2 regions of the Phycicoccus sp. Soil803 genome follow, and region 2 is predicted to be linked to the other one. Evidence: predicted binding sites of a transcription regulator. Region 2 holds the regulator's gene; the other holds the start of a gene.
The links. The regulator HrcA, encoded in region 2, represses chaperone genes, less so after heat shock. The targets are predictions, from matches to a motif close to TTNGCACTCGNNNNNNNCGAGTGCNAA.
Positions count from the first base shown of each region.

Region 1: the regulator HrcA is predicted to act here: its motif matches at 1,751-1,777, upstream of groES (co-chaperone GroES).

Region 1 is NZ_LMST01000001.1:1,021,930-1,026,136, reverse strand. It holds gene groL (chaperonin GroEL) at 1-1,215, opposite strand, end outside; gene groES (co-chaperone GroES) at 1,310-1,603, opposite strand; gene ASG95_RS04775 (GNAT family N-acetyltransferase) at 1,863-2,681, shown strand; gene ASG95_RS04770 (DUF6299 family protein) at 2,768-3,100, shown strand; gene ASG95_RS04765 (hypothetical protein) at 3,181-4,207, shown strand, end outside.
Region 2 is NZ_LMST01000001.1:1,838,242-1,842,448, forward strand. It holds gene hemW (radical SAM family heme chaperone HemW) at 1-103, shown strand, start outside; gene ASG95_RS08415 (DUF4870 domain-containing protein) at 136-576, opposite strand; gene ASG95_RS08420 (DUF3097 domain-containing protein) at 728-1,603, opposite strand; gene hrcA (heat-inducible transcriptional repressor HrcA) at 1,734-2,765, shown strand; gene dnaJ (molecular chaperone DnaJ) at 2,895-4,019, shown strand; gene ASG95_RS08435 (16S rRNA (uracil(1498)-N(3))-methyltransferase) at 4,032-4,207, shown strand, end outside.

The DNA of each region.
Region 1 (4,207 bases), 820 kb from region 2:
GATGGCCGCGCGGGTCGCCGAGATGGCGTCCTCGATGCGGTGCTTCTTCTCCTTGAGCTCCACCTCGGTGTGGGCACCGACCTTGATGACGCAGACGCCACCGGCGAGCTTGGCGAGGCGCTCCTGGAGCTTCTCGCGGTCCCAGTCGGAGTCGGTGCGCTCGATCTCGGCCTTGATCTGGTTGACCCGGCCGGTGACGTCGTCGGAGTTGCCGCCGCCGTCGATGATCGTGGTGGTGTCCTTGGTGACGACGACGCGGCGGGCCTGGCCCAGCACCTCGAGGTCAGCCTGGTCGAGCTTGAGGCCGACCTCCTCGGAGATGACCTGGCCACCGGTGAGGGTCGCCATGTCCTGGAGCATCGCCTTGCGACGGTCGCCGAAGCCGGGAGCCTTGACCGCGACCACGTTGAACGTGCCGCGGATCTTGTTGACCACCAGGGTCGACAGCGCCTCGCCGTCGATGTCCTCGGCGATGATCAGCAGGGGCTTGCCGGTCTTGACGACCTTCTCCAGCACCGGCAGGACGTCGGCGATGGCCGAGATCTTGCCCTGGTTGATGAGGATGTAGGCGTCCTCGACCACGGCCTCCATGCGCTCTGCGTCGGAGACGAAGTAGGGCGAGATGTAGCCCTTGTCGAACTGCATGCCCTCGGTGAACTCGAGCTCGGTGGTCGCCGTCGACGACTCCTCGACGGTGATGACGCCGTCCTTGCCGACCTTGTCGAATGCCTCGGCGATGGTCGACCCGATCGTCTCGTCCTGGGCGGACAGTGCGGCGACCTGGGCGATCTCTTCCTTGCCCTCGATCTCGCGGGCGGTCTCGAGCAGCCGGGCGTTGACGGCCTGGACTGCTGCGTCGATGCCGCGCTTCAGGCTGGCCGGGGCGGCACCCGCGGCAACGTTGCGCAGGCCCTCCTTGACCATGGCCTGGGCGAGCACGGTCGCGGTGGTCGTGCCGTCACCCGCGACGTCGTTCGTCTTGGTGGCGACCTCCTTCGCGAGCTGGGCGCCGAGGTTCTCGTAGGGGTCCTCGAGCTCGATCTCCCGGGCGATGGTCACGCCGTCGTTGGTGATCGTGGGGGCGCCCCACTTCTTGTCGATGACGACGTTGCGGCCCTTCGGGCCGAGCGTCACCTTGACCGCGTTCGCGAGCGCGTCAACGCCGCGCTCCAGCGACTTGCGGGCGGAGTCGTTGAACTCCAGCGTCTTAGCCATGAAAGTCCTTCTCTAGTCTGTCGGGTTGAACGCGACGTGCCCTGTATGCCGCGTAGCCGGCATACAGGGCACGTCACTCACGAGGTGCGGATGCTCAGCCGACGATGGCGAGGATGTCGCGAGCGGAGAGGATGAGGTACTCCTCGCCGCCGTGCTTGATCTCGGTGCCGCCGTACTTGCTGTAGATCACGCGGTCGCCGACGGTGACGTCGAGCGGGACGCGGTTGCCGTTGTCGTCGATGCGGCCCGGGCCGATCGCGAGGACCTCGCCCTCCTGGGGCTTCTCCTTCGCGGTGTCCGGGATGACGAGGCCAGACGCGGTGGTCTGCTCGGCCTCGACGGACTTGACGACGATGCGGTCTTCGAGCGGCTTGATGGAAACCGACACGGTGAGGACCTCCCCTTCGGGAATGTCGAAGTTGGACAGTGGTGGTGGTGCAGGGTGCTGCCGATCCGGTCGCCGTCGCGGGGGTCGACCGGCTGGCTGCGTTAGCACTCGGCGAACCGGAGTGCCAATGCAAATCTAGGCTCGTGGTTAGCACTCGGTCAACTCGAGTGCCAGATCTGGTCAGGGAGTTCGCCGTGGGCGGACGGCGGAGGCCATATCCGGTGGCGCCGAGCACCCCCGAGCGGGCAGTGTCTGGCGCATGACCACCCCCACGAGCGACCCCGCGGTCCTGCTCCGCGCCTACGACGAGCAGCTGCGCGAGGAGCTCTCCTCCGCCCTCACCACACCCAGGCTCGGGCCGCTGGTGCTCGCCACCTACCTGGGGGGCCGGGGTTTCATCACCTACCAGAACCTGGACGTCGACGGTCGACCCGCTGACGAGGACTCGGTCCGGCAGCTCGTGGAGCAGGCGCTCGCCCACTACGAGGCGATGCCCGAGATCCAGCGGGTCGAGTGGAAGACCCGCGGCCACGACCACGCCCCCGGCCTGCACGAGGCGCTGGTCGCCCACGGCTTCGTCCCCGACGAGCCCGAGTCGGTGATGATCGGCGAGGCCCGCCTCCTGGCCGTCGACATCGACCTGCCCGACGGGATCGTGGTGCGCCGGGTCACCGACGAGGACGAGGTCCGCGCGATGCTCGCGATGCAGTCCGAGGTGTTCGGGGACGACCCCGAGGAGGCCGAGGAGCACGTCATCCAGCTCCTGCACCGGCTGCGCACCCGCGACGACATGGAGATGTGGGTGGCCGAGCACGACGGCGTCGTGGTCAGCGCCGGCCGGCTCGAACCGGTCGAGGACACCGACTTCGCCGGGATCTGGGGTGGTGCGACGCGACCGGAGTACCGCGGGAAGGGCATCTACCGCGCCCTCACGGCGGCACGGGCGCGGTCGGCCATCGGCTACGGCAAGCGCTACATCAACAGCGACTCGACCGAGTTCTCCCGACCGATCCTGGAGCGGTCCGGCTTCGTCAAGGTCTCGACGACCACCCCGTACGAGTGGCGACGCACCCGCTGAGAACTCGCCACAACCAAGAGGCCCTGTCGTGCGTCTGAGTGGATGAGGGTTCCATCGGAGTCCCAGACACGGCCGGGGGGTCACCAGTGAAGTTGACGCACGCAGTCACGCTCGATGCCGTCGGCACGCTGGAGGCCGGCGCCGCGCGACTCACCGGCACCTACTCGTGCTCCGGCAGCGGTGCGGTGACCGTGTCGATCTCCGGATCACTGACCCAGGGGTCCGACGTCGAGGGCATCTCCTCTCCGGTCGACGGCGTGTGCGACGGAGCCGCCCACCCGTGGAGCCTCGTCATGAGCGGGCCGAGCGCTTTCCAACCCGGTCCGGCCCAGGGCGAGGTGACGGTCAGCGCCTGCGCGGGTGCCCCCTGCACCCACGACACGGCGCGCGGCCAGGTCACCCTCTCCCCGGGGGCCTGACCGCGGTCGCGGGTCCCAGCCCCCGGTCGGGGTGCCGGGACCCGCGACCTCAGCGCGCGGCATACGCAACAATGCGCGACATGGACCTGGCCCTGCTGCGACGGCTGACCACCGGCGAAGGCTGGGGTCTGCTGCAGTCGCTGCCCCCGTACGAGGAGTCGGGCGCGCTGGCCCTGCAGCAACGGCTTCGCGGCGCCGGCTTCGACCCGGACCTCGTGGCGGCTGCGCTCAACCAGGCCAGGCTGCGCGCGCGGGCCGTCGAGAAGTTCGGCGAGTTCGCCCGCGGCATGGTGCTGACGTCCGACGGGCTGGAGCAGGCGACTCGCCTCGGCGTCGCCGCGCAGCACGCCCAGCGCTACCGGGCTGCCGGCATCCACACCGTTCACGACCTCGGCTGCGGCATCGGCGCCGACGCGATGGCGATGGCCGGGCTCGACCTGCGGGTCCGCGCGATCGACGCCGACGAGCTCACGGCCGGCATCGCGGCGGTCAACCTGCGGCACTGGCCCGACTCGACCGCGCAGCAGGGCGTCGTCGAGGAGTTCACCGCCCCGGCCGGCGAGGGTGGTCGCGGGGTCGGTGCCTGGCTCGACCCGGCGCGCCGCACCCCGGGCGTCGCCGACGTCACGGGTCGGACCCGGCGGATCTTCAACCTGGCCGAGATCTCCCCGAGCTGGACCACCGTGCAGGAGGTCGCCCGGGCCCTCCCCGCGACGGGGGCCAAGCTCAGCCCCGCCTTCCCGCACGCCGCCCTGCCCGCTGGGTCCGAGGCGCAGTGGACCTCGTGGGAGGGCGACGTCGTCGAGTGCGCCGTCTGGTGGGGCCCCCTGGTCCGGACCGCGGGCCGCAGCGCGGCGCTGCTGCGCGCCACCGGTCCCGCGGTGGTGGTCACCGAGGCCGACATGGACGGCGATGCCCCACCGCTGGTGAACCTCGCCGACCTCGGCGGCTGGCTCTACGAACCCGACAAAGCAGTGCTCCGGGCCGGCCTCGTCGGCGCCCTGACCGCCGCGACCGACGGGGCCGAGCTCGATGCCGGGGTCGGTTACGTCGGGTCGAGCCGGTCCGTCGACGTCCCCTTCGCCAGGCGGTATGCCGTGGTCGAGG
Region 2 (4,207 bases):
GGTGGACGCGACAGCGGCCCTGCGCCGTCAGCGGGTGGTGCTGACGAGGCAGGGCCGGCTGCTCACGGACACCGCCGTGCGACGACTCCTCGGCCTGTGCTGAGCGATCCCCGCGGCGGCTACTTCACCAGGCGACTACTTCACGAGCTCCGGCGTCATCGGGTAGCGGTACCACTCGCCGTTGTTGGCCTTGATCGCGGCGATGATCGAGAAGACCACCCAGGCGATCGCGGTGAGGATGAGGAACGGGATCCCGATCAGCACGAACGACAGCAGCCCGAAGACCCAGAACGCGATCGTGATGATGATCTGGAAGTTGAGGGCCTGCGCCGCGTGGAACCGGACGAACGGGCCCCGGTCCTTGAAGATCAGGAAGACGATCAAGGGGCCGAGGAACGGGATGCCCACCACCGCTGCCAGGAACGGCGCGAGGTGCACCAGGGTCGCCCAGGTCTTCTCGTCCTGCTGCGACATGGGCTGGGGCGCCACGCCGTAACCCGGCGGCGGCTGCTGGGGCTGCGGCGGGTGCGGCGGTGGCGGGATGTTGGACTGCGGCTGTTGGGGCTGGTCGCTCATGGCTCTCTCCGTGGTCTGCGTGGTGTCTGCCCCCAGTGAAACGCATCCGGCCCGCGGGGAGAACGGCTTTCGGGGTGCGCTCGGGGCGGGTTCAGGGGTGCGTCAGGGCCGACCCTGACCCTGTCGTCCTCCCAAGGCGTCGGTGACCGGCTCAGTGACCGGGCTCCGTCACGAAGTCGATCAGCTCCTCCACGCTGGCGAGCAGGGTCGGCTCGAGGTCGGCGTAGGAGCGGACCGTGCCGAGGATCTGCTTCCAGGCGCGGGCGATGTCCGCCTGGCTGTCGTGCGGCCAGCCGAGGTGGTCGCAGATGCCGTCCTTCCACGACTGGCCGCGCGGGATGACCGGCCACGCCGCGAGCCCGAGCCGCTCGGGGCGCACGCTCTGCCACACGTCGACGTACGGGTGGCCCAGCACCCGCACGTGCGCGGCATACCGGCCCTGGGCGGCGGCCTGCACGACGCGGTGCTCCTTGGTGCCGGGCAGCAGGTGGTCGACGAGCACGCCCATCCGGCGCCCCGGCCCGGGCTGGAACTCGGCGATCGCCCCCACGAGGTCGTCGACGCCGTCGAGCAGCTCGACGACCACGCCCTCGACCCGCAGGTCGGCACCCCAGACCTTCTCCACGAGCTCGGCGTCGTGGCGGCCCTCGACGAAGATCCGCGACCCGCTCGCCACCTTGGCGCGGGCGCCCTCGACGGTCCGTGACCCGGAGGCGGTGCGGGCGGCGGCCACCCGCGCCTCGGCCAGCTGGGCGCGAGCGGCAGCGGTCGGTGGGGTCAGGACGACCGGTGCGCCGTCGAGCAGGAAGCCCGGTCCCATCGGGAAGCCCTTGGTGCGGCCGCGCCGGTCCTCGAGGTGGACCACGCGCATGCCACCGGCCTTCTCGACGCGGACCACGGCGCCGCACCAGCCGGTCTCGACGTCCTCGACGACCAGCCCGGTCTCGGCCTCGACCTCGCGGGAGCGACCCCGCGGGGGGACCTTCCAGTCACCGGACAGGACATCGGAGCCATAGCGGTCGGACACCGAGGCAGGGTATGCCGCGGACGCGCCTGTGCGGCGCGGGCGCGCCGCCCGTGCTGGTCCCGGCCCGGGAACCACGTAGACTTGGCACTCGCTGAGCGTGAGTGCCAACCTGATCGGACGGAGGTGTCGAGTGAGCGAGGAACGTCGTCTCGCCGTGCTGCGCGCGATCGTGCAGGACTACGTCCAGACCTCCGAGCCGGTGGGGTCGAAGTCGCTGCTCGACCGCCACCAGCTGGGGGTCTCGGCCGCGACCGTGCGCAACGACATGGCCGCGCTGGAGGAGGAGGGGCTGATCGCCGCTCCGCACACCAGCGCCGGGCGGGTGCCCACCGATGCGGGCTACCGGTTGTTCGTCGACCGGCTCAGCTCCGTCAAGCCGATGACCGCAGCCGAGCGGGCCGCCATCGCCCAGTTCCTGGAGGGGGCGGTCGACCTCGACGACGTCGTCGACCGGACGGTGCGGCTGCTGGCCTCGCTGACCCGCCAGGTCGCCGTGATGCAGTACCCGTCGCTCACCCGGTCCACCGTGCGCCACATCGAGTTCGTGCCGATGGGCCCGAGCCGGTTGATGGTCGTGCTGATCGTCAACACCGGCCGGGTCGAGCAGCGCGTCATCGAGACCCCCCACGACCTGTCCGCCTCGGACGGCGAGGCCCTCCTGGGCCTGGTCCGCGCCAAGGTCAACGCGAGGGCCGCCGGTCAGCGGCTGGTGGAGGCCGCCGCGTCACTCGCGAGCCTGGCCGACGAGTTCGACCCCGCGGACCGCGACCTGGTCCGCTCCGTCGTGCAGTCGCTCGAGGACGCCCTCGTCGAGGAGCGCGAGGAGCGGGTGGTGCTGGCGGGCACCTCCAACCTCGCGCGGGTCGGCACCGACTTCCCGCTCAGCATCGGCCCGGTGCTCGAGGCGCTCGAGGAGCACGTCGTGCTGCTCAAGCTGCTCGGCACGGCCAGGGAGACCTCCGACGCCGTCTCGGTGCGTATCGGGCACGAGAACCCGTTCGCCGGGCTCCAGTCCACCTCCGTCGTCTCGACGGAGTACGGCTCGGGCTCGGAGCTCGTCGCGGGGTTGGGCGTGCTCGGACCCACCCGGATGGACTACCCCACGACGATGGCGTCGGTGCGGGCCGTGGCCACCTACGTCTCCCGGATCCTCGCGCAGTGACGCGCATCCACCTGCCCCACCGACTGTCTGGGCCACTCACACCAGAGCCATCGACACCGAACCATCGACACCAGAGCCACCGACACCAGAGCCACCGACCTCAGAGCCATTGACACCAAGGACATCTCGTTGAACGACTACTACCAGGACCTGGGCGTGTCCAGGGACGCCAGCCCCGAGGACATCAAGCGGGCCTACCGCAAGAAGGCGCGGACGCTGCACCCTGACGTCAACCCGAGCCCCGAGGCCGAGGAGCAGTTCAAGAAGGTCTCGCAGGCCTACGACGTGCTCTCCGACGCCGAGAAGCGCCGGTCCTACGACATGGGCTCCGACCCCTATGCGGGCGGGGCCGCCGGCTTCGGCCAGGGCTTCTCGTTCAGCGACATCATGGACGCCTTCTTCGGCGCCGGCGCCGGCCAGGCCCAGCGCGGGCCGCGGTCCCGTCAGCGCCGGGGCCAGGACGCCCTGATCCGGCTCGACATCGACCTCGCCGACGCGGTGTTCGGGGCCGAGAAGGAGCTCGCCATCGAGACCGCCGTGGTCTGCTCCACGTGCCACGGCGACGGTGCGCAGCCCGGGACCTCCCGGCGCACCTGCGACGTCTGTGGCGGTCGCGGCGAGATCCAGCAGGTCCAGCGCTCGTTCCTCGGCCAGGTCATGACGACCCGTCCCTGCGCGACCTGCCAGGGCTACGGCGAGGTGCTGGTCAGCCCCTGCTTCGAGTGCTCCGGCGACGGCCGGGTCCGCACCCGCCGCACGCTCACGATCAAGGTCCCCGCGGGCGTCGACACCGGCACCCGCATCCAGCTGGCTGGCGAGGGCGAGGTCGGCCAGGGCGGCGGCCCGGCCGGCGACCTCTACGTCGAGGTCGCGGTCCGCCCCCACCAGACCTTCCAGCGCCGCGGCGACGACCTGCACTGCACGGTCGAGCTCCCAATGACCGCCGCAGCACTGGGGACGACGGTCAAGCTCGACACCTTCGACGGCACCAACGAGCTCGAGATCAAGGCGGGCACCCAGCCGGGCGACGCGATGACCCTGCGCGGGCTTGGTGTCACCCACCTGCGGGGCACCGGCCGGGGCGACCTCATCATCCACGCCAACGTGCAGACCCCGACCCGGCTCGACGAGCAGCAGGAGGCCCTGCTGCGCGAGCTCGCGACCCTGCGTGGCGAGGAGCGTCCGGAGGGACGGCTGTCCCCGGCTCACCCCGGGCTGTTCGGCAAGCTCCGCGACGCGTTCAAGGCCAAGTAGCGGCCGACCGTCGTGACCCTGCCCCTGTTCCTCATCGACCCCGCCGTCGTCGCCGGCGCCGCCGCGGGCAGCCGGGTGGTGCTCGACGGCCCCGAGGGTCGGCACGCGGCCACCGTCCGCCGGATCGGCGTGGGGGAGCAGGTCATGCTCGCCGACGGAGCAGGACTGCGGCTCACCTGCGCGGTCGT